2 regions of the Kosakonia sp. YIM B13571 genome follow, and region 1 is predicted to be linked to the other one. Evidence: riboswitches for the same ligand, from Rfam matches in the RefSeq annotation. Region 1 holds a riboswitch; the other holds the start of a gene.
The links. Region 1 has a riboswitch for thiamine pyrophosphate ahead of thiC (phosphomethylpyrimidine synthase ThiC). Riboswitches for the same ligand answer to the same signal wherever they lie in the genome.
Positions count from the first base shown of each region.

Region 2: it holds a riboswitch for thiamine pyrophosphate, as region 1 does, so the genes downstream of both, thiM (hydroxyethylthiazole kinase) here and thiC (phosphomethylpyrimidine synthase ThiC) in region 1, are expected to answer to the same signal.

Region 1 is NZ_JBHZPL010000019.1:7,173-10,284, forward strand. Features, by position in the region: gene nudC (NAD(+) diphosphatase) at 1-629, opposite strand, end outside; gene rsd (sigma D regulator) at 713-1,216, shown strand; TPP riboswitch at 1,331-1,496, shown strand; gene thiC (phosphomethylpyrimidine synthase ThiC) at 1,582-3,112, shown strand, end outside.
Region 2 is NZ_JBHZPL010000003.1:112,999-116,110, forward strand. Features, by position in the region: gene ACFX4O_RS08950 (autotransporter outer membrane beta-barrel domain-containing protein) at 1-903, shown strand, start outside; TPP riboswitch at 1,035-1,131, shown strand; gene thiM (hydroxyethylthiazole kinase) at 1,166-1,948, shown strand; gene thiD (bifunctional hydroxymethylpyrimidine kinase/phosphomethylpyrimidine kinase) at 1,945-2,745, shown strand; gene fbaB (class I fructose-bisphosphate aldolase) at 2,896-3,112, shown strand, end outside.

The sequences.
Region 1 (3,112 bases):
CTGTCATATTCCGCCATAAACGCAGTCATCAGCGATTGCGGGAATGGCCACGGTTGCGAAGTGACATAGCGCAAATTCTTCACTTTGATGCCGCTCTCTTCCATCACTTCACGCGCCACCGCCTGTTCAAGGGTTTCGCCCACTTCGACGAACCCGGCGAGCACCGTGTAAATGCCATTGCGATGGCGCGTGTGCTGCGCCAGCAAAATGCTGTCATCACGGCGAATGGCGACAATGATGCAAGGGGCGATTTGCGGGTAATAGCGTTCGCGGCAGTGATCGCACAGCATTGCCCACTCAGTTTTACTTGGGTGCATTGTGTGTCCGCAGTAGCCACAAAACTGGTGTGAACGATAAAATTCCGCCAGTTGTACGCCGCGACCCGCGAGTTGAAACAGCCCCACATCTTGATCGATAAGCAGGCGTACTGATCCCATATCCTGACGACGATTCTGGCGGATCATCCATACCGCTTCGCCCTGCCACTCGCCGATGTGAAGCGCGCTCTGCCCCACAAGATCGAAATTTCCTGCCTTGCCGTGTGGTAATTCTCCACCTGGCAACCATAATTTTTGTTCATGGCTGACGATCCACCAGCCCTGATCGTGTGCTTCAATAATACGTACCATTAGGTGCACTACCTTCGCTTTACAGGCATGTTATTAACATTATTATTACATCGTTTTGATCTTACATATTTGCGGAGCCATTTATGCTAAACCAGTTAGAAAGCCTGACAGAGCGCGTTGGAGGAAGTAACAAACTTGTCGACCATTGGCTGCAAGCGCGTAAGCAACTTCTTGTTTCTTATTACAATCTGGTTGGCATTAAACCTGGCAAAGGGTCCTACATGCAGCTTAACGAAAAAGCGCTGGACGATTTTTGCCACAGCCTGGTGGAATACCTTTCCGCAGGTCACTTCAATATTTATGAACGCATCAGCAACGAATTGGAAGGGAGCAGCCCACTTTTAGCGGCGACGCAGCTTTACCCAATGCTTGAGGCGAATACAGTAGAAATCATGAACTATTACGACTCCAGTCTGGAAAACGCCATCGATGACGATAACTGTCTGGAGTTCCAGCAAGCGCTCTCCGACATCGGTGAAGCGCTGGCCGCCCGCTTTACCCTCGAAGACAAGTTAATCGTGCTGGCCTTTGATAACAACATCAAAGAGAGCGCCAACGACGAAAGCGGTGTCGCGCGACCGGCTTGAGTTCTTAAACATTAACGCGTAATTTAAAAAGCAGTCCCCGTCTTCGGACGGGTTTTTCTTGTCGGAGTGCCTATATTTCCACAACATCATTCGCGATGCGTTGAGGCGGCAAGTTCGTGAATCCCCGGGAGCTTACATCAAGTAAGTGACTGGGGTGAGCGAACGTAGTCAACACAGACACAGTGCGAAAGATGAAGTGTAAAAGGCTGAGACCGTTAATTCGGGATCCGCGGAACCTGATCAGGTTAAAACCTGCGAAGGGAACAAGAGTAATCCATTCACATCAACCACCCTCACGGGCGGTTTGTTGCCATTACTCCATCCGTCGTCTGACAAGCCATATCCTTTACATTCTGGAATGAGCTATGTCTGCAAAACTTACACGCCGTGAACAACGCGCCCAGGCGCAACACTTTATCGACACGCTGGAAGGCACCGCTTTCCCCAACTCGCGCCGCATCTACATTACCGGTTCGCAACCCGATATCCGTATTCCGATGCGCGAAATCCAGCTGAGCCCGACGCTTACCGGCGGCACAAAAGAACACCCGCAGTTTGAAGAGAACGAGGCGGTGCCGGTGTACGACACTTCCGGCCCGTATGGCGATCCCGACATTGCGATTGATGTCCAGCAAGGGCTGGCGAAACTGCGCGCACCATGGATTGACGCCCGCGATGACAGCGAAACGCTGGAACAGCGCAGCTCTGCCTATACCAACGAACGGCTGGCTGATGACGGCCTCGACGAACTGCGTTTTAGCGGTTTACTGACGCCGCGCCGCGCGAAGTCAGGCCACTGCGTCACGCAACTGCACTATGCCCGCAAAAGGATCGTCACGCCGGAGATGGAGTTCATCGCCATTCGCGAAAACATGGGCCGCGAGCGCATTCGCAGCGAAGTGTTGCGCAGGCAGCATCCGGGCGAAGGTTTTGGCGCGCGGCTGCCGGAAAATATCACGCCGGAATTCGTGCGTGATGAAGTCGCCGCCGGACGGGCGATTATCCCGGCCAATATTAACCACCCGGAATCGGAACCAATGATTATTGGCCGCAACTTCCTGGTGAAGGTGAATGCCAATATCGGTAACTCAGCGGTGACTTCCTCCATCGAAGAAGAGGTGGAAAAACTGGTCTGGTCGACGCGCTGGGGTGCGGACACGGTAATGGATTTATCCACCGGGCGTTATATCCACGAAACCCGCGAATGGATCCTGCGTAACAGCCCGGTGCCAATCGGGACGGTGCCGATCTACCAGGCACTGGAGAAGGTTAACGGGATCGCCGAAGATCTCACCTGGGAAGCGTTTCGCGACACGCTACTGGAGCAGGCGGAGCAAGGGGTGGATTACTTCACCATCCACGCCGGTGTACTGCTGCGCTATGTGCCAATGACTGCGCAGCGTCTGACCGGCATTGTCTCGCGCGGCGGCTCGATCATGGCGAAATGGTGCCTCTCCCATCATCAGGAAAACTTCCTCTACACCCACTTTCGCGAGATCTGCGAAATCTGCGCCGCCTATGACGTTTCGCTGTCGCTTGGCGATGGTCTGCGCCCTGGCTCCATTCAGGATGCGAACGACGAAGCCCAGTTTGCCGAGCTGCACACACTCGGCGAGCTGACCAAAATCGCCTGGGAATATGACGTCCAGGTGATGATTGAAGGCCCAGGGCATGTGCCGATGCAGATGATCCGTCGCAACATGACTGAAGAACTGGAGCACTGCCACGAAGCGCCGTTCTATACGTTGGGGCCGCTAACCACCGATATCGCGCCGGGTTATGACCATTTCACCTCCGGCATTGGCGCGGCGATGATTGGCTGGTTTGGTTGCGCCATGCTCTGTTATGTCACGCCGAAAGAGCACCTTGGCCTGCCGAACAAAGAGGACGTCAAAC
Region 2 (3,112 bases), on a different contig from region 1:
AGCGAAACCCAGACCGATAACGGGCAGCAGGGCGATACCGCAGAGAGCAGCATGTGGATGCATCAGGCGGGATCGCGTAACCGCTCGCATGACGACAGCGGGCAACTGAAAACCGAGTCGACTCAGTATGTGGTGATGCTGGGCGGTGACCTGGTGCAATGGAGCGACGGCCGCCAGGGACGCGGGCGCGTGGGAGTGATGGCCGGATACGGAAACAACCACAGCAAAACGCACTCGGACATCAGCGGTTACGATGCCTACGGTCGGGTAAACGGCTACACGGCAGGCGCATACGGTGCATGGTATGCCGACGAAGTGAATAAAACCGGGCTGTATGTGGGCAGTTGGGCGCAATATAGCTGGTTTACGAATTCAGTCAGCGGTGAGGAACTCTCTTCCGAGGCGTATCACGCGAAAGGTGTCAGTGCGTCCGTTGAAACCGCCTGGAACTGGAAAGCCGCGGAGTTTTCCGCCAGCAACGGTTCGCGGACAATCTGGCACATCCAGCCGCAGGCGCAGGCTATCTGGATGGGAGTAAAAGCTGAGGATCACCGCGAAGCAAACGGTACGCGCATCAGCGGCGATGGGAGTAACGCGCTACAAACGCGGCTCGGGATCCGCAGTTGGTTGAACAGCTACGGCAGTGAGGATAATGACAACGGGCGCAGGTTACAGCCGTTTATCGAAGCCAACTGGATCCACAACACGCAGCGTTTCGCCACGCGTATGGATGGTGAAACCATCAGCCAGGCGGGCGCGGAGAATGTCGGCGAAGTGAAAATCGGCATGACCGGCAGGTTGAACACGCAACTGAGTCTGTGGGGCAATGTCGGCCACCAACTCGGCGGTCACGGTTATAGCAGTACGCAAGCGACGTTTGGCGTTCGTTATGAATTCAAATAGTTGTCCGTACGCCTTACGCTACAGGGCTTGCTCGCATGTGTCGCTTTTGCAGGAAGGCCGGTTTACAACACCCGGCGCGCGCATTATCCTGAGTGGCGGTTAATAAGCTGTTAACCACAACGTATTGATTTTTAAATGACTCGGGGTGCCCTTCTTTGTGAAGGCTGAGAAATACCCGTACCACCTGATCTGGATAATGCCAGCGTAGGGAAGTCAGATGCCTGCCCGGCATCCCTTCTTCACGCCGGGCAGGAGCGAAACCATGCAACCTGACCTGCTTGATCGTGTGCAAATCGCACATGCGTTACAGCAATTCCGCCGTCGTTCTCCCCTTGTGCACTGTATGACCAATGACGTCGTACAAACCTTTACCGCTAACGTGCTGCTGGCGCTTGGCGCATCACCCGCGATGGTGATTGATAGCGAAGAAGCGCCGCAGTTCAGCGCCATCGCCGATGCCTTGCTCATTAATGTTGGTACCTTAACGCGCGAACGCGCCACAGCAATGCGATCGGCGGTGGAGAGCGCGAATGCCGCGCATAAACCCTGGACACTCGATCCGGTCGCCGTTGGCGCACTCACGTTACGCACTGAATTCTGCCAGCAACTGCTGGCGCTGCGTCCGGTGGCAATTCGGGGTAATGCTTCGGAAATCCTCGCGCTGGCCGGCATGAGCGCAGGCGGGCGTGGCGTTGATACCACCGATACTGCCAGTGCGGCACTGCCAGCCGCGCAGGCGCTGGCGCGACAAAGCGGGGCGATTGTTGCGGTAAGCGGCGAAGTGGATTACATCACCGACGGGTCGCGCGTGCTGATGGTAACCGGCGGTGATGTGCTGATGACACGCGTGGTTGGCACCGGCTGTGCGCTCTCGGCGGTGGTAGCTGCCAGTTGCGCGTTGCCGGGCGATAAACTGGAGAATGTCGCCGCGGCCTGTGCATTTATGGCGCAAGCCGGTAGCCTGGCCTGCGCGAAAAGCACCGGACCGGGCAGTTTTGTTCCCGCTTTTCTGGATGCGCTGTATGCGCTGGGAGGCAAAGCATGAAGCGCATCAACGCGTTAACCATTGCCGGTACCGACCCCAGCGGTGGGGCGGGTATTCAGGCAGATCTGAAAACCTTTTCGGCGCTGGGCGCATATGGTTGTTCGGTGATCACCGCGCTGGTGGCGCAAAACACCCGTGGCGTGCAATCGGTGTACCGCATTGAACCTGACTTTGTCGCCGCGCAGCTTGATTCCGTGCTCAGTGACGTGCGTATCGACACCACCAAAATCGGCATGCTGGCAGAAACGGACATTGTTGAAGCCGTCGCGGAGCGGCTGCGGCGCTACCAGGTGCGCAATGTGGTGCTGGATACGGTGATGCTCGCCAAAAGCGGCGACCCGCTGTTATCGCCGTCGGCGGTTGCCGCACTGCGCCAGCATTTACTGCCGCAGGTTTCACTTATCACGCCTAATTTGCCGGAAGCTGCTGCGCTGCTCGATGTACCCCATGCCCGCAGCGAGCAAGAGATGCATGCGCAGGGTGAAGCGCTGCTGGCGCTCGGTTGTGAAGCGGTGTTGATGAAAGGCGGCCATCTGGATGACGCCGAAAGCCCGGACTGGCTGTTTACCCGCCAGGGTGCGCTGCGCTTTACCACCCCGCGCGTAAAAACGAAAAACACCCACGGCACAGGCTGCACGCTCTCCGCCGCGCTGGCGGCGCTGCGCCCGCGTCATAACGATTGGGCATCTACCGTCGCGCAAGCGAAACAGTGGTTAACGGCGGCGCTGGCGCAGGCGGATACGCTGGAAGTGGGGCACGGCATTGGACCGGTGCATCATTTCCATCAATGGTGGTAAACCGGTATACGAAACGTGCCAGCAGATAATGCTGAAAAAATGGCCAGCGGTGGAAAATCTGGCGTGAGCGAACCAGGCTTATCTCTGCCTGCCGTCAGACAGGTAAGGATAATCCAATTCGCTTTGTGCGAAGCTTACGGGAGCATAGCTATGACTGATATTGTGCAGTTACTTGGCAAAGACGCCGACAGCCTTTTGCAACACCGTTGTATGACCATTCCTGCCGACCAACTCTACCTGCCGGGACATGATTATGTTGATCGCGTGATGGTCGACAACAACCGCCCGCCAGCGGTGCTGCGAAATATGCAGACGCTGTATAACCACGGGCGGCTGGCGGGTACGGGCTATCTGTCTATTTTGCCGG